3 regions of the Pseudarthrobacter sp. WHRI 8279 genome follow, and region 1 is predicted to be linked to each of the others. Evidence: riboswitches for the same ligand, from Rfam matches in the RefSeq annotation. Region 1 holds a riboswitch; each other region holds the start of a gene.
What was found. A riboswitch is a leader RNA that binds a small molecule or an ion and turns the genes downstream of it on or off. The one in region 1 is predicted to bind thiamine pyrophosphate.
Positions count from the first base shown of each region.

Region 2: linked by a shared signal. The riboswitch ahead of ABRP28_RS13985 (ECF transporter S component) and the one ahead of thiD (bifunctional hydroxymethylpyrimidine kinase/phosphomethylpyrimidine kinase) in region 1 are both predicted to bind thiamine pyrophosphate.
Region 3: linked by a shared signal. The riboswitch ahead of ABRP28_RS08485 (FAD-dependent oxidoreductase) and the one ahead of thiD (bifunctional hydroxymethylpyrimidine kinase/phosphomethylpyrimidine kinase) in region 1 are both predicted to bind thiamine pyrophosphate.

Region 1 is NZ_CP168162.1:1,433,674-1,439,618, reverse strand. It holds gene ABRP28_RS06495 (Rne/Rng family ribonuclease) at 1-2,819, shown strand, start outside; TPP riboswitch at 3,019-3,116, shown strand; gene thiD (bifunctional hydroxymethylpyrimidine kinase/phosphomethylpyrimidine kinase) at 3,124-4,683, shown strand; gene rplU (50S ribosomal protein L21) at 4,947-5,255, shown strand; gene rpmA (50S ribosomal protein L27) at 5,317-5,580, shown strand; gene obgE (GTPase ObgE) at 5,697-5,945, shown strand, end outside.
Region 2 is NZ_CP168162.1:3,024,565-3,030,509, reverse strand. It holds gene ABRP28_RS14005 (iron-containing redox enzyme family protein) at 1-827, opposite strand, end outside; gene ABRP28_RS14000 (DUF4383 domain-containing protein) at 898-1,392, opposite strand; gene ABRP28_RS13995 (hypothetical protein) at 1,523-1,732, opposite strand; gene ABRP28_RS13990 (heme-degrading domain-containing protein) at 1,829-2,371, opposite strand; TPP riboswitch at 2,445-2,584, shown strand; gene ABRP28_RS13985 (ECF transporter S component) at 2,649-3,272, shown strand; gene ABRP28_RS13980 (ABC transporter ATP-binding protein) at 3,272-4,828, shown strand; gene ABRP28_RS13975 (energy-coupling factor transporter transmembrane component T) at 4,825-5,625, shown strand; gene ABRP28_RS13970 (hypothetical protein) at 5,639-5,945, opposite strand, start outside.
Region 3 is NZ_CP168162.1:1,874,733-1,880,677, forward strand. It holds gene ABRP28_RS08470 (4a-hydroxytetrahydrobiopterin dehydratase) at 1-93, opposite strand, end outside; gene ABRP28_RS08475 (thiazole synthase) at 135-947, opposite strand; gene thiS (sulfur carrier protein ThiS) at 953-1,189, opposite strand; gene ABRP28_RS08485 (FAD-dependent oxidoreductase) at 1,198-2,550, opposite strand; TPP riboswitch at 2,546-2,663, opposite strand; gene thiE (thiamine phosphate synthase) at 2,691-3,440, shown strand; gene ABRP28_RS08495 (RNB domain-containing ribonuclease) at 3,516-5,045, shown strand; gene ABRP28_RS08500 (DEAD/DEAH box helicase) at 5,347-5,945, shown strand, end outside.

The DNA.
Region 1 (5,945 bases):
CCACCGAAGCCGACGCTGAGCCCACCACGGCTTCGGCCACGAACAGCCCGTTTGGGTCGCTGTTCATGGAACCAGGGTCCGCCACGTCGGTACTCTTCCAGGCTCCGGACCTGAGTACCGTAGTCCGGCCCGCACCGGCAGCAGCCGAAGAAGCTGAAGCTGACGACGCCGAGGATGATTCAGACGACGCCGGCAGCCGCCGGAGGCGCCGTGGGCGCGGCCGCCGCGGCCGCAGCAGGACTGGCGAGCGTGACGGTGAAGATGCCGACGGCGCCGCAGACGGCGACGAGGCCGACGACGCTGATGAGGAGACCGCCGGGCCGGCCGATGAAGGCGTGACCTCCCGCCGTCGCCGCCGCCGCCGCCGTGGCGACCAGGACCTTGAACTGACGGGCGGGGGAGACGACGACCCGCCCAACACGGTCACCCGGGTCCGCGCCCCGCGCGCCGTGAGCGAACCCGCAGTGAACAACCGCGTCACGTCCGTCAAGGGTTCCACCCGCCTGGAAGCCAAGAAGCAGCGCCGCCGCGAATCACGCGATACCGGCCGCCGCCGTACCGTCATCACCGAAGCCGAGTTCCTGGCGCGCCGGGAATCGGTGGACCGGCAGATGATCGTCCGCCAGCGCGACGACAGAATCCAGATCGCCGTCCTCGAAGACGGCGTCCTGGCTGAGCACTTCGTGTCCAAGACCCAGCAGGACTCCCTGATCGGCAACGTGTACCTGGGCAAGGTCCAGAACGTCCTGCCGTCCATGGAAGCTGCGTTTGTGGACATCGGCCGCGGCCGCAACGCCGTCCTGTACGCCGGCGAGGTGAACTGGGAAGCCGTCAACCTTGAGGGCAAGCAACGCCGCATCGAGAACGCACTGAAGTCCGGCGACACCGTACTGGTCCAGGTGACCAAGGACCCGGTGGGCCACAAGGGCGCACGCCTGACCAGCCAGATCTCCCTGCCCGGCCGCTACCTCGTCTACGTGCCCGGCGGCTCCATGACCGGCATCTCCCGGAAGCTGCCCGACGTCGAACGCAACCGCCTGAAGCGGATCCTCAAGGACCGCCTCCCGGAGCACGCCGGCGTGATTGTGCGGACAGCCGCGGAGGGTGCGTCCGAGGAAGAGCTGACGCACGACATCAACAGGCTCCGTGCCCAGTGGGAGGGCATCGAAAGCCAGTCGAAGTCCACCAAGATCCTCGCCCCGGAGCTGCTCTACGGCGAACCGGACCTCACCATCAAGGTGGTCCGCGACGTCTTCAACGAGGACTTCTCCAAGCTGATCGTCTCCGGCGAGGAAGCCTGGGACACCATCGAGGCGTACGTCACCTACGTCGCCCCGGATCTCGTGGGCCGGCTCGAGAAGTGGACCAAGGACCAGGACATCTTCAGTGCCTGGCGGATCGATGAGCAGATCCACAAGGCCCTGGAGCGGAAGGTCTTCCTGCCCTCCGGCGGCTCGCTGGTGATTGACCGGACCGAAGCCATGACCGTGGTGGACGTCAACACCGGCAAGTTCACCGGCAGCGGCGGCAACCTGGAAGAGACAGTCACCAAGAACAACCTGGAAGCCGCAGAGGAAGTTGTACGCCAGCTCCGCCTCCGCGACATCGGAGGCATCATCGTCATCGACTTCATCGACATGGTCCTCGAGTCCAACCGGGATCTTGTCCTGCGGCGGATGGTGGAGTGCCTGGGCCGTGACCGCACCAAGCACCAGGTTGCTGAGGTCACCTCACTGGGCCTGGTGCAGATGACCCGCAAGCGCATGGGCACGGGGCTCCTTGAGGTCTTTGGCGAGCAGTGCGAGGCCTGCGCCGGCCGTGGCGTGGTCACCCACGACGACCCCGTGGAGCACCGCCGCGCCAACATCGTGGCCGCTGAGCACCACGTGCAGCGTTCCGAGCACCGGCCGGAGGCACGCGCCGAGGGCAACCGCCCCGAGGTCCAGCGCACGGACAGCAGCCAGCCCGGTGTCCGCCCTGACCGGAAGCGCCGCCGCGGCCGTGGCGGCCAGCAGCCGGAGGCCGCTCCGGCCGCCGCCGTCCACGTCCACACGGTCCACCCCGATCCGACGGACGCCGAGCGGCACGCGAAAGCGGAGGCCACCAGGCTGGCCCTTGCCAACATCGCGGCAGCTGCGCACGCTGCCCACCTGCATGACGATGAGTTGGCTGCCGCCAGGCAGGCAACGCAGGCCCAGCCTCCAGCGCCTGCAGAAACGGAGAAGCACGACGGCGACGCGTCCAGGCCCGCTGCCGTCCTGACCTTTGGCGGGGAGAAGGTAGTCCTGCCGTTCGTGGAGCACGCAGAGGAGCAGCAGGCGAAGCCTGCCCTTACCCTGGACCGCCTTGCCGCGGCCTTCGCCCACCTGGGCGAGCCCGCTCCAGCGGCTGAAACGCCGGCCGAAACGGCAGTGGAAACGCCGGCGGAAATGCCGGCAGGGCAGCCGGCCCGGCGTGAGGCGGAAGAGGCTCCGCGCCAGGCCTCCCAGCCCGAACGGGACAGGGAACGGCGGGAAGCTGAAACTGGCCGGCAGCAGCGGCCGGTGCCTGCCGCAGCGGAAAAGGACTACTCCGACCACACCCTGGAGCAGTCGCGCCCGCGCAGGGCACGCCGCAACCGCAGTGCCAGCCGCGCGCAGGGAGCCGCCAATGAGACCTCGGTCCAGCAGCATGAAAATGTTCCTGCCGCCGCGGCCGGGCATTCCCATGCAGCCAAGGCGCCGGCAACAGACCAGGCGGGTGCTTCCAGGCCGGCCGGCGACAAGCCGCAGGACGCACCGATTATCCTCGGCGTCGGGGTTCCCGCCTCAGAGCTCTAGAAGCTGGAGATCCAGGAACCGGATATCCAGCAGCGGGAGTAGTCAGTGACCGGATGCCCGGCCAGCCACAGGAAGTGGCTGGCCGGGCATCCGTTGCTTAAGGGCGCGCGTTCAACCCGCCGTTCAAACTGCGCGTTCCAGCCCGCGGCGGTCGCACTGTGTCACCTTCAGCCTGCGGACCGCAAAAAAGCTAGGCTAGGGAACCGACACGGGGTGCCGCGCAGAGAGCCGGCTGAGATCCAGACCCGTTGAACCTGTCCGGCTAGCACCGGCGAAGGGATGTCTCTTGTCTTCCACTCTCGCAATGCCCACTGCCTTCTTCCAGGGCACACCTGCGCCTTCTTCTGCAGTTGCTGCTGCTTCTGCCCCTGACGCGCAGGCCCGCCAGTACCGCGACGTGCCCCGGGTCCTGGCCATCGCCGGTTCTGACCCCTCCGGCGGGGCCGGCATCCAGGCAGACCTGAAAAGCATCGCAGCCCACGGCGGTTACGGAATGGCCGCCATCACCGCACTCACAGCGCAGAACACCCGCGGCGTGCGCGGCGTCCATGTTCCCCCCGCAGCCTTCCTCACCCAGCAACTCGATGCCCTCAGTGACGACATCAGCATCGACGCCGTAAAAATCGGGATGCTGGGCGACGCCGCGGTGATTGAAGCTGTCCGGGCATGGCTCGAAAAGGTGCGTCCCGGCGTCGTGGTGCTGGACCCGGTAATGGTGGCCACCAGCGGCGACCGGCTGCTCCAGGAATCCGCCGAGGCAGCCCTCCGCGAGCTGTTGCCCCTGGCCCACCTCATCACCCCCAACCTGGCCGAGCTTGCCATGCTGGTGGGCGGCGAGGTGCAGGAGAGCTGGGAAGGCGCCGTGGAACAGGGACACCGGCTCTCGGCAGCCACCGGGGCAACGGTGCTCGTCAAGGGAGGGCACCTGGCAGGGGACCAGTGCCCAGATGCGCTGGTCGATGCCGGCGGCAGGCTGAACCAGGACGTGGTGGTGGTTCCGGGACAGCGCGTGGCAACGCGCAACAGCCACGGCACCGGCTGTTCACTCTCGGCGGCTATGGCCACAGTCCAGGCACGGCTGGGCGACTGGGAGGCCACCCTCCGCGAGGTCAAGCCCTGGCTGGCCGGGGCGCTGCAGGCCTCGGAAACCCTGGAGGTGGGGACGGGCAACGGACCCGTGCACCACTTCCACCACGTGCCGGCGGTGCGTGGGGAGGGCAGCTTCGCTGCACAGCTGTGGGCGGACGCCAGGAAGGACCTGGCGGACATCTACGCGCTCGAATTCATCCGCGGACTGGTTGCGGGCAGCCTGCCGGAGAGGGATTTTGCCTACTATCTCGCGCAGGATGCCATCTACCTCAACGGATACTCGCGGGTGCTCGCACGGACCAGCGCCCTGGCACCCACGGAGGATGAGCAGCTCTTCTGGGCACGTTCCGCGGCGCAATGCCTGGAGGTCGAGTCTGAGCTGCACCGCTCCTGGCTGAGTACACGGACGGTTGCCCCGCAGCTGGGGCCTGTCACCAAGTCCTACGTGGACCACCTGGCCGCTGCGTCGGCCTCGGGCAGTTACGCTGTCCTCACCGCAGCCGTGCTGCCCTGCTTCTGGCTGTACGCCGAGGTGGGCGCAACGCTGCACGCCGAGTTCGTGGCCGGCGGGGAACCGGCAGGCCACCCCTACGCAGAGTGGCTGCGCACGTACGCTGACGAGGACTTTGCGGCGGCCACCCGCAGGGCGGTCACTATTGTTGACGGGGCCGGCCGCAGCGCTTCGGCGGCGGACCGGGACGCCATGGTGACGGCGTTCAGGCAGTCCTGCCGCCTGGAAGTGGACTTTTTCGACGCGCCGCGCCTTCATTCCTGACTGCCGCCGGCGCCGCCCACCGGTACTATGGTGGGGCACGGGTAAGGGTGCGGACTGGGCTGTGGTTCCTATCACAGACAACGCGCCGGAACCAGCCTCATTTGCGGCCGAAGCCAAAACTAGCGTATTCTAGATCTTCGGTGCTTACGCCAACACTTGGGTTATGACCCCACGGCGTTGAGGCACAGCGAGAGCCCACCCAATTATGGAACCGGGTTCCGCACGCAAATTTGTAATAAACGTCGAGAGAAGTGAGTTCCCAAGTGGTGTACGCGATTGTCCGCGCAGGCGGCCGCCAAGAGAAGGTTTCCGTTGGAGACTTCGTTACCCTGAACCGCGTCGCCGGTGGAGCTGGCAGCACCATTCAGCTGCCCGCACTGCTCCTGGTTGACGGTGACAAGGTCACCTCTGCCGCTGCTGACCTGGCCAAGGTAACTGTTACGGCTGAGATCCTCCAGGACCTCCGTGGTCCTAAGATTGTGATCCAGAAGTTCAAGAACAAGACCGGTTACAAGAAGCGCCAGGGTCACCGCCAGGAACTGACCAAGGTCAAGATCACTGGTATCAAGTAACCTTCCGTTACTGTTCAGGTTTTTCAGCAGATTCCCCAGAATTTAGAGGCAGGCATTTCAGATGGCACATAAAAAGGGCGCGAGCTCCACTCGCAACGGTCGTGACTCCAACGCACAGTACCTCGGCGTCAAGCGCTTCGGCGGCCAGGTAGTTTCCGCCGGCGAGATCATCGTCCGCCAGCGTGGCACCCACTTCCACCCGGGCGCCGGCGTTGGCCGTGGCGGCGACGACACCCTGTTCGCACTGACCCCGGGCGCCGTTGAATTCGGTACCCGCCGCGGTCGTCGCGTCGTCAACATCGTTGCTGCTGCAGCTGCAGAGTAACAACCAGTTCTGAAGCGGTGGAGCGGGCCATATGGTCCGCTCCACTGTTCTTTTAACCGCATTACAATCGTCTTGGCGCTTTTGGGCGTCCAGGAAACAGCACTGAGGAGATCCACGTGGCCAGCTTTGTAGACCGGGTAGTACTGCACGTATCCGGCGGTACCGGCGGCCACGGGTGCGTCTCCGTCCACCGCGAGAAATTCAAGCCGCTGGGAGGGCCCGACGGCGGCAACGGCGGCAACGGCGGTGACGTGATCCTCCGCGTGGACCACCAGACCACCACGCTCCTGGACTACCACCACGCACCCCACCGCCATGCCACCAACGGCGGTCCCGGCATGGGCGACTGGCGCGGCGGCAAGAAC
Region 2 (5,945 bases), 1.6 Mb from region 1:
TCCGTATCGAAACCGTGCCGGCGGAAGCCCCTGCCGTAGAGGCGGTTGGGCTGGGACGAGGTCATCTCATAGATGGCCAGGTGTCCGGTGATGGCACCGCGCAGCCGACGGTTCAGGCCGAACAGCGACATCAGGTTCACGGCCGCGAGGGAGACCGCCGGGACGGCGTCCACGTAGGACCCGTACCCGTCATCCATTCCCAGGCCCCGCATGGTGCGGGCAAAAAGGGCGCTGTGCATACGCTCGGGCCGTCCGCCGCCGTACTCATCCGCCTGGATTTCCACCAGTGCCGCTTTGGCCCGCCCCGAGAGCCTCGGGATGGCGAAGGTGTGCGGGTCCGCTTCCTTCAGCTGGTAGATGGACTTGTGGATCAGGAATTCCTTGAGCTGGCCAAGGCTGGCCTGCTTGGCCACATACCGGGAGAGGCTGGGGCCGCTGTCGCGCCCGGCCAGGCCGAACAAAATGTCTGCCACTTCGTCGCTGGTGACACGGGACTGGGCAGGGAGTTCCAGATCCCCGGCGGCCGCCGCGGCAGCTTCCCGGAGCGCGGCTTCGAACGGCTTTTCAAGGAGCTGGCGCACCCGGACCAGTTCCGGCACCCACTCCCAGTCGTCGCTTACGCCCTCAAGCCCGGAGTAATGGAGCTCGTAGAGGCAGAAGAGCGTCAGCTGGAGGTCATCGTCGCCAATGATGTCCAGAGTTGCCGGAAGGTGGCCTTCCACCGTCCGCTGCAGCGCCGCCAGGGCGCCCTCATCGGTGCCCGGCAGCTCCGAGAGGGCGCTGAACAAAGCGGTGCTGACGGGACCCCTTGCTGTTGGGACTTTCATGATGCTCCTTCGGGTCTGGCGTGTAGCGGGTCCGTGCCCCCGGCGCTGGGGGCCCGGCAGGAGATGATGGTCAGCGGCGGCGGGTCCCGGGTGCTGACGAACTGGCGGTGCTGCTGGTGTCCGCTGCGGGAGCCGGCCCCCGGGCGAACATGATGGCCAGGGCAATCATCGCCAGGCCAAGAACCAGGTGGAGCCAGTTGTCCGCATGGTTCGCGGGGATGAAGTTCGCAGGGATGGGATCTCCCACCAGGAGCCCGTACAGCCAAAGGACCAGGTAGATGACGCCGCCGTAAATGAGAAAGTTCCGTGCCTGCGGGTGGGAGCGCGACATCAGGATGCCGGCAGCCCCAAAGAGCAGGTGGACGGCGTTGTGGAGGACGGACACCTGGAAGACCCCGAGCAGCAGCGCTTCCGATGCGTGGCCGGCCAGGCGGAGCGAGCCATGATTGGAGGTAACGCCGGGAATGAATCCCAGGATGCCGGCCAGGCTGAAAACGGCGCCCGTTCCGAGGGCAGCGTTCTGCAGGCCTGTGCGGGCGCCTTTCATGCGGATGCTGGCTGCCATGTGCTGTACTCCTCAAACGCTGGAGACAACATAGTAAGCATGATTACTAATAAATGCTAAGCAGCCTTTGTATTCTGCTGGGGCCGGGCGCCGGCGCGCTGAACCCAGGCTGCGCAGTGAACGCAGGCTGCTATCCTCCCGCGCCGTTCCACGCGTACGGGTTTGTGGGCGGGCCTCCGCGGCGGCCGTGCTCGTAGCCTTGTTGCCAGGATTTCCCGACGACGGCCACCAGTTCCGCAAGCAGCGGATAGTAGGGGTGGTCCGGGCCGATGAAAAGCATCTCGTCCGAGGCTTTGTCCAGCGCCGCCCGGACCTGGTTCTCGGATGCTGGACCGGTCACGACGCCCTCCTGGATGGAATACCCGCCACTCGGCTCGAATGTACTCCCGCCGCCCCGGGGGTGTCCATGCACGCGGGGGCGGCGACGGCGTACCCGTCAGTCCGCGCCGGCCTGCCCGAGGATGTCACGGAGGGCCTCGACAACCAGGTCATGGTCCTGCACTTGCGGTAAACCGGACACGGTGACGGTTGCCACGGCACCCACTCCGGTGACATACAGGGGGAAGGAGCCGCCGTGCGCGGCGTAGCGGGTCTGGTCGAACCAGGCGTTGTCTTCGATCCGTCCTCCTTGGAGCCTGGCGCGCAGCCCCACCAGCAGGGAAGGGGCCTCGTACCGGGCGGCGGTCCGCTTCTTGGCCCCGATCCAGTGCATGTTGTCCGGCGTTGCCCCCGGCAGGGCAACGTGGAAGAGGGCCTGCTCGCCCCTGCTGATGTCGATGGCGATGGGCAGCCCGCGTTCCTTGCCCAACTCCACCAGGAGCAGCCCCAGGTTCAGGGCGTCATCCATGGAAAAGCCGGGAAACTGCAACTCCCGGACCTCCGCCTCAATCCGGGCAATCAGTGCTTCCAGGGATCCCTCCGGCTGGGCAGCCTGGGAATCTGGATCGTACCCGGTCATATCTGGTGGATTCGCAGTCATGGCCCACAATCTACCCCTCCCTGCGGTAAACTGAACCACGCCCAACAGGGCGGATATTTCACCAAACAGAATCATTCAACGACAGGGGAGCGCCGCCGTCGGCATCACTGGCCATGCCAGGGACCGCAGGTGGGCGCTGAGAGTGCGGACAGCCGCAGACCCTCGAACCTGATCCGGTTAGTACCGGCGCAAGGGAGTCGAGTTCTCGAAGTGCGCGCAGCGGCAGCAGTGCCGGAAACCGCGCCCACTTTCCCCTCCTGTTCCTCAGGAGGACTACATGGCAACAACAGCAATCAAGAAGCCCGCCGGCAAGTCCTGGCGCGTCGTGGACATCGTGGTGGCGGCCCTCATCGCCGTCGCCGGCGGCGTCATCTTCTGGGCCTGGTCCCAGGGTGCCGCCGCGGTCTCCGGGCCCATGAATGCCGTCTACCCGCCCCTGACCGGCCTGATCGCCGGAGGCTGGATGATTCCGGCTGTCCTGGGCATGCTTATCATCCGCAAGCCCGGCGCTGCGCTCTTCTGCGAGACGGTGGCAGCCACCGGTGAACTGCTCATGGGCTCCCAGTACGGGGCGTCCGTACTGTTCTCCGGGTTCGTTCAGGGCCTTGGCGCGGAGATCATCTTCGCCATTTTCGTGTACCGGAAGTTCAACCTGCCCGTAGCCCTGCTGGCAGGCGCTGCCGCCGGTCTTTTCTGCGGCCTGAACGACTCGTTCGCACCGTGGGGCTGGAACATTGCCTACGCCGCCGGCGACAAGCTGGCGTACATCATCTTCACCGCCATCTCCGGCGCCATCATCGCCGGGGCGCTGTCCTGGGTTGCCACCCGCGGCCTGGCCAGGACTGGTGTCCTGAGCTCCTTTGCATCACGCAAGGCGGCAACGGAGCCTGTCTTCTCCTGATGGGCGCCCCTTCGCGGCATGAGGCATCGACCCCGGTGCGTCCGGCTGCCGTCACGGCCCGTGGCTGGGGCTGGCGCCATGCAGGGCGCACCAGGCCGGCCGTGCGTGCCCTCGACCTGGAGGTCCGCCCGGGGGAGCGGGTGCTTCTCCTGGGACCTTCCGGTGCCGGCAAGTCCACGCTCCTCCACGCCCTGGCAGGGGTGCTGGGGGACATAAACGACGACGGCGGCGACACCGGGGACTCCGACGAGACGGGCTCACTGCTGGTTGACGGCGCCGTGCCCCGGGAGCAGCGCGGCCGGGCGGGACTGATGCAGCAGGACCCGGAGACGCAGGTGGTCCTTTCCCGCGTTGGCGACGACGTCGCCTTCGGCGCCGAAAACCTTGCCGTGCCCCGCGACGCCATCTGGGCCCGCGTGCACGAAGCGCTGGACGACGTCGGACTTTCCCACCTGCCGCTGGACCATCCGACGTCGGCCCTGTCCGGCGGACAGAAACAGCGCCTTGCGCTGGCAGGGATCCTTGCCATGCGGCCGGGCCTGATCCTGCTTGACGAGCCCACAGCGAACCTGGACCCGGCCGGTGTGCTGGAAGTCCGCGACGCCGTGGGCCGCTGCCTGGACAAAACCGGTGCCACGCTGGTTGTGGTGGAGCACCGGGTGGCTGTGTGGAAGGACCTGGTGGACCGGATCGTGGTGCTGCAGCCGGGCAGCGCCACCGATGATGCCGTGCTGCTTGACGGCCCTCCGGACCAGGTGCTCGCCGAAGCCCGGACCATGCTGGCCGCGGCAGGCGTGTGGGTGCCCGGGTACGTTCCGCAGACGCGGGCCCGGTCAGCAAGCCCGGCCGCCCCCTCCGGAGCCCTGCTGCTGGCGGCCGAGAAACTTGCGGTCTCTCGCGAACGCCCCCGCCGCAGCGGCTTTCGGAAAATACCCCCGGTCCCCGTCCAGCAGGACATTTCCGCGCAGGTCCGGGCCGGGCAGGCGCTGGCCATCACGGGTCCCAACGGTGCGGGCAAGTCAACGTTTGCGCTGACCCTCGCGGGGCTCCTGGAGCCGGTGGCAGGCAAGGTTTCCGCAACCCTGGAGCTCAGCCGCGGCGCCGGGATTGACCCTTACGCCTGGAAGGCCGAGGCGCTCATTGAGCGGATCGGTACCGTGTTCCAGGAACCCGAGCACCAGTTCGTCACCGGGAGGGTGCTGGATGAGCTGCTCTTCGGCCCGCGGCACCTTGGACACGGGGAAGAACGCGTTGACGAGCTGCTGGAGCGTTTGCGGCTGACCCACCTCGTGGACGCAAACCCCTATACGCTCTCCGGCGGGGAGAAACGGCGTCTCTCCGTGGCCACCGTGCTGGCAGCGCATCCCCAGGTGCTGGTGCTGGACGAGCCGACGTTCGGCCAGGATGCGAACACCTGGGCGGAGCTGGCCTCGTTCCTGTCCGAGCTTTTGGATGCCGGCACCGCAGTGGTGTCCGTAACCCACGACGCCGAGTTCACGGCCGCGCTGGGTGGCACTGAGCTGCGCATGGCTGCCCCGGAACCGGTGGCGCCATGAGGCAGGAGCTGAACCTGCGCGGCAACCAGGCCCTGCTGGCCCGGGCCAATCCCCTGAGCAAGTTCGCCGCCGTCTTCCTCATCACCGCCGTACTGGCCCTTTCGATCGACTGGGTTTCCGCATCGGTGGCGCTGGCTTTCGAATTCCTGCTGTTCCCTCTCGCTGGCCTGACGGTGACGCTGCTGTGGCAGCGCGGCTGGCCGCTGATCCTTGCCGCGGCCGTGGGAGGCTGGAGTACCTCCATCCTGGCTCCGGACAGCGGAAGGACGCTGATCGACGTCGGCATCTGGACCATGAGCGAAGGCTCGCTGGAGCTGGGGGTGGGCTTCACCCTGCGCGGGCTGGCCATCGCCCTTCCGGCCGTGCTGCTGATGAGCTGCACGGACCCCACGGACCTCGCCGATGCGCTGGCGCAGAAGGCGCGCCTTCCGCACCGCTTCGTGCTGGGCACGCTCGCGGCCATGCGGCTGGTGGGCCTGATGGCGGAAGAGTGGCAGACCATAGGAATGGCCCGGCGGGCCCGGGGTGTGGGTTCCCGGGGCAGCGCAATGCAGCGGTTGAAGGCGACGTTGGGGCAGAGCTTCGGGCTCCTGGTCCAGGCAATCCGCCGGGCGTCACGGCTGGCCGTGACCATGGAGGCCCGCGGTTTCGGCGGCGGACGCCGGACGTGGGCGCGTGAATCCACCTTCAGCGCGCTGGATGCCTGGGTGCTAGCCGGGGGCGTGGTGATGGCGGGAACAGCCGTGATTGCAGCCGTGTCCCTCGGAACATGGAACATGGTGTGGCTGGGAAGCTGACACCTGCACCGGTCTAAAGGCAGGAATAGTTGTAGTCGAACCCCCTGGATCCGAACTGGGCCAGCACCACCTTGCCGCCGGCGGTCAGGGGCTCCTTGGAGCAGGCGTCCGCCGCGCCGGAGGCGTTCAGCGATCCCGCCAGCCAGCTGGGCAGCACATAGAGATTGCTCGAGCTGCTGACCGTTCCAACAATCCGCTCCCACTGTTGGCCGGTCGAGTAGATACCCACCTTGGCCCCGATGCTGTGGAAGAAGTCCGTCATGCCTTCCAGGACTGTCCGGTTGGCGTCTTTGTCGGTGCGGGACCAGCTGTTCTCCGTT
Region 3 (5,945 bases), 440 kb from region 1:
GGTGACCAACCCGCCGTTGCCGGCCCGCCAGTCAGGCAGCCCAGCCAGGGCTTCATCGATGCGTTCCGGGGGAAGTGCGTCTTTGCCGGCCACTGCTGCTCCTGGGATCAGGGCGCGGCCGGCAGAATGCGGGCCTACAGGAACTCGGCCCGGCCCTCCATTGCCGACGACGCCAGCGCGTGTTCACGGCGGGGTATGCGGCCCGCCGCTTTCGCCAGCCTACCGGCGATGACAGCGTGCTTGAAGGCCTCCCCCATCAGGGCAGGGTTCTGCGCCCGCGTCACCGCAGTGGCCAGGAGCACGGCGTCACAGCCCAGTTCCATCGCGAGGGCGGCGTCGGAGGCAGTACCGATGCCCGCGTCCAGCACCACAGGGACCGAGGCCCGGGACACAATGAGTTCAATGTTGTGCGGATTGAGGATGCCCAGGCCGGTCCCGATCGGCGAGCCAAGCGGCATCACAGCGGTGGCTCCGAGGTTTTCGAGCCGCAGGGCCAGGACGGGATCGTCATTGGTGTACGCGAAGACCTTGAATCCCCTGTTGACCAGCTGCTCCGTGGCGTCCACAAGCTCAACGGCGTCCGGCAGGAGGGTGTGTTCGTCTGCGATGACCTCGAGCTTCACCCAGTCGGTTTCGAGGGCTTCCCGGGCCAATTCGGCAGTGAGGACAGCGTCACGCGCCGTAAAACACCCTGCCGTGTTGGGCAGGACCCGAATGCCGTGGTCCACCAGCAGCTGGAAGAGCGAGCCTGCCTCGTCCGGCGAATAGCGGCGCATGGCCACGGTGGTGAGTGAAGTGCCGGAAGCCAGGAGCGCGGCGCCCAGCCCGTCGAGGCTGGGTGCGCCGCCGGTGCCCATGATGAGCCGGGATGCCAAGATGACGCCGTCAATGACCAGCGGGTCATTGAGGCCGGAGAGCTGGCTGCTGTTGATGGTGGTTTCGGTCATGGTGGTCAGCCTCCCTGTACTGCCGTGACAAGTTCGACGTCGTCGCCCTCGGCGAGCGCCGTGGCGGACCACAGGCTGCGGGGCACAACCTGGGCATTGCGGGCCACGGCCACGCCCAGCTTCCGGCCGTCCGTGGCCCGGCCGTCAGCAGCCAGTGGACGGCCCGTGACCTCGCTGACGAGCGCCGCGATGGACGAATCGCCGGCCACGGTGCGGCCGGTTCCGTTCAGGGTGATGTTCATGCTGTCTCCTAAATGTTGAGTGGGTGGGCCGCGTCAGCCAGGTGGGAGGGAGCCGCCCAGAACCGGCCCGGGTTGAACGGGGCCCAGCGGGGGTCTTCCCTGCCGTCCAGGAGTTCGCGGCAGATTGCGGCCGCGGCCGGGGTGAGCAGGATGCCATGGCGGAAGAACCCGGTGGCAACAATGAGCCCCGGCACGTCGCCGGCCCCCGGAGCGGTGGGCCCTCCGGGAGCGGGATGGCGGCCTGCGGAGGGCTCGCCGGGCAGGGGCACCCGTCCAAGCAGCGGGGCGTTATCCGGTGTGCCGGGACGGGCACGTGCCGTGCATTCGAGCAGCTCAAGCTCCGCGACGGCGGGCACAAGCACCTGGGCGTCGCGGAGAAGCTGGTACACGCCCCCGGCAGACACTGCCCCCGCGCTGGAGCCTGCGTCCCTTCCCAGCGCATCCTCACGCTGGGTTGCCCCGACCACCACGGTTCCGTCCTGCCTGGGGACGATATACACGGGGGTCCCGCGGACCAGCCCCCGGACAGTTGAGGTCACCAGTGGCCGCAGGTGGGCAGGTACTGCGAGCCGCAGGATGTCCCCGTGCACCGGCCGCAGTGGAAGGTGCAGGCCTGCCGGCAGTCCCGCGAGTTCCGCGGCGTGCAGTCCGTTGGCCACCACCGTCTCCCCGGCCAGGACGGTCCCACCGCCCTCCAGGACTGCTCCGGCAACGGCGCCGTCCCTCCAGAGCAGGCCGGCTGCCTTGTCCGGCACCGCGTATCCGTCGACGGCGCCCGGCACATGACTTCGGTTGCCTGCCGTCCCGCCGGAAGGCCGGGCCAACGCGCGGCGGAGGCAGGCCACCAGCAGCCTGGGATCCACCTGGTGGTCCGCCGGGGTATCCAGCGCACAGGCAATGCCCGGGCTGAGCAGGGGCTCGCGGCGCCGGGCCTCGCGGATGGTGAGCGGTTCAACCGTGAGCCCGTGGGACAGCTGGACGGCACGCAGGTCCAGCAGGGCGCGTCTGTCCGCGGCGTCGGCACCAACGGCGAGGGTCGGCGTCGTCAGATATCCCGGATCCGAACCCGCGGCCGAGGCGAGGTCCGCGGCGAAACCCGGCCAGCGGGCGGAGGCATCGAGCATGAGTTCCAGGAGGTCCTCCTCCTGGTAGTGCAGCTCGCTCACCGGGGCAAGCATCCCCGCGGCCGCCCAACTGGCTCCCGAACCCGGGGCGTCATCGATCACCACCACCGAACGGCCCGACCGCCTCGCCTCCCAGGCGATGCCGTGGCCGATGGCTCCCCCGCCGATCACGGCAACATCCGCCGTGATCGCGGAGCCGGGAACAGGGCGGCTGCTCACACCTTGTGCGTGAGGCATCGATTGTCTCCTTCCCTACGCCGGTATTAACCGGATCAGGTCAAGCGGTCGGCTCTGACGCCCTCTCAGCCCGGCGCTTTGTGACAGCTGCCGCGGCTCCCGCAGTACGAGCCCAGTGTAGAGGAACTAGGCTGGCTCCCATGAATGTGTCCCACCCCCCTGCCGCCGCTTCCCGTCCGTCCGGTACAGACGCCTTTATCAATGCGGAAGGCAGTGCCGGAATCCACAATGCGCGCCTGTACCTCTGCACGGATGCGCGCCGCCGCCAGGGCGACTTCGAACAGTTCGTGGATGCCGCATTCGCGGGCGGCGTGGACACCATCCAGCTCCGGGACAAATCCATCGAAGCCGCCGAGGAGCTGGAACTCCTGGCCGTCCTGAAGGAGGCAGCGGTCCGCCACGGCAGGCTGTGGGCAGTAAATGACCGCGCGGATATTGCTGTGCTCTCCGGCGCTCCCGTCTTCCACATCGGCCAGAAAGACCTTCCCCTCAAGGCAGCCCGGACGCTGCTGAACGGGAACGCCGCAATCGGCCTGTCCAGCCACAGCCCTGACCAGGTGGACGCCGCCCTGGCCGCTGCCGCCGGCCCAGCCGCACTCGACTACTTCTGCGTGGGCCCCCTGTGGGCAACACCCACCAAGCCCGGCCGCGCCGCCGTCGGCCTGGGCCTGGTGAAGCATGCGGCCGCCGCCTCGGCGGCGCAGGGGCAGGGAAAGCCCGACGGCGGCGTGCCCTGGTTCGCGATCGGCGGGATTGACCACGGCAACGTGGAGCAGGTGGTGGCGGCCGGTGCCAGCAGGATCGTTGTGGTCCGGGCCATCACGGAAGCCGATGATCCGGCAGCCGCTGCCGCATCGCTGCTCGGCGCCCTGGACGCTGCCCGCCCCTGACGCGGAGCCGGATCTCCGGGGCAGCCGCGGGCGGCCCGGTGCACTATTTGCGAAATTCGGGCTACGCTGATTTTCGTGTCACATCATCGGCTGGCCCCCAATGTCCACGAGCACACCAACGCCCTCGAGGCTGCACTCAGCGCCCTGCGGACGGAGCTTGAGCTGCCGAACGAGTATCCAAAAGATGCCGTGAAGGACGCCGAGGCCGCGGTGTCGGCACTGCAGCTGCCAGCCCATGACCTCACCGCCATCGACTTCATCACCATCGACCCGGCGTCGTCCACCGACCTTGACCAGGCGCTCTACATTGAGCGGGACGGCAGCGGCTACCGCGTGCTGTATGCCATCGCCGACGTTCCCGCCTTCGTGGCTCCCGGCGGGCCGCTGGACGCCGAGACACGGCGCCGGGGGCAGACTTTCTACACCCCGGACGGCCGCATTCCGCTGCACCCGGAAGTCATCAGCGAAGGCGCGGGAAGCCTCCTGCCGGGGCAGGACTGTTCGGCGTTCGTTTGGGATTTCCGGCTCGACGCCAGCGCCGAAGTCACCGCCGTCACGGTCAGGCGGGCCCGCATGCGCAGCCGCGCCAAGCTCAGCTACAAGGGCGCCCAGGAGGAGCTGGACGGCGGCAGCCCTTCCGCCGTCCTGGTCCTCCTCAAAGAGGTGGGGCTAAAGCGCGTGGCGCTGGAGCGCGCGCGGGACGGCGCAAGCCTGAACATGCCGGACCAGGAGATTGTCCAGCTTCCCGACGGCGGCTACCGGATTTCGGCGGCCCCGCAGCTGCCCGTCGAGGACTGGAACGCCCAGATCTCGCTTATGACGGGCATGGCGGCGGCGCAGCTGATGCTGGCCGGCAAAGTGGGCATCCTCCGCACCATGCCGTCACCGGACGAGCGTTCCCTGCACCATTTCCGGCTCCAGACGGAGGCCCTCGGAAAGCCCTGGGACGGTGAGGTGAGCTACGGCGAGTACCTTCGCAGCCTCGACCCCACCGAGCCCCGGCAGCTGGCCATTATGCATTCAGCGGGAATGCTCTTCCGGGGGGCTGCGTACACGGCGTTCGACGGCACGGTCCCCGAAGACGCCGTTCAGTCCGCCATTGGCGCGGCCTACGCCCACACCACCGCGCCTCTGCGCCGCCTGGTGGACCGCTTTGTCCTGGTGACCTGCGAGGCCCTGTGCAATGGTGGCGAGGTGCCCGGCTGGGTCCGTGATGCGCTGCCCTCGCTTCCCGAGATCATGGCCGGCTCGGACCAGTTGGCGTCCCGGATGGAGCGCATGGCCCTGGACACCGTGGAGGCGGCGCTCCTGGTCAACCACATCGGGCAGGAGTTCGACGCAATTGTCATCTCCGGATCCAAGCCCCAAAAGGAAAACGGGAACGGGAGCACCGGCAAGAACGGCAACGGCGGCAACGGCAGGAACGGAAACGGCCGCAATGGCAACGGCAACGGGGGCTCCGGCATTATCCAGATTGCCGAACCTGCCGTCACGGCCCGCTGCGCCGGCGAGCTGGAGGCCGGCACCAAGGTCCGCGTGCGCCTGGTGTCCTCCGATATCGCCACCCGCGAAGTGCATTTTGAACTGGTCCCGCCACTGTCCTGAAGCGGGCTGATTTCCTTCCAGCTGGCAGGCACGGCGGTCCAAAGCCGGGTTTCCCTGCCCTTGCGGCTAGACTGGAGAGGTAGAAATGGATGCCCGGTCGTTGATTTCCTTGATTTGAAACCAACAAGCCCGCCCCTACGCGATCTTGAGAAACACCCGCTGGTCACCAGTGCCAGCATTTTAGATAGCCCGCGATCGGCTTCCACTGGAATTGCTTGCGCGCCTGAGCGTGCTCCGGAACGGCCAAGGCCGGCCCGTTGAGCAGGCAGCGCCCTTGCCCAAATGAATAAGGAAACTCCACGTGAGTGAATTGCATACCCACCAGCTTCTGACGGACGACTCCGGCACCGAAACGATCGAGCCGGAAGAAACCATCATCTCCGACGAGAAGCCGCACGAGATCGAGGAAAAGTCCTTCGCGGACTTCAACGTCCGCGCCGACATCGTGGAATCCCTGGCGGACGCCGGAATCACCCATCCCTTCCCCATCCAGGCCATGACCCTGCCGGTGGCCCTCTCCGGCCACGACATCATTGGCCAGGCCAAGACCGGCACCGGCAAGACGCTGGGCTTCGGCATCCCCGCCCTGCAGCGGGTAGTGGGCCGGGACGACGCCGGCTACGAGAAACTCGCGGTCCCCGGCGCACCGCAGGCCCTGGTCATCGTCCCTACCCGCGAACTCGCGGTGCAGGTGGCCAACGATCTTCAGACTGCTTCCCGCAAGCGGAACGCCCGCATCGCCACCATCTACGGCGGCCGGGCCTACGAGCCCCAGGTGGAGGCCCTGAAGAACGGCGTGGAGGTTGTGGTGGGAACCCCCGGGCGCCTCATCGACCTTTACAAGCAGAAGCACCTGAGCCTGAAAAACGTGAAGATCGTCATCCTGGACGAGGCCGACGA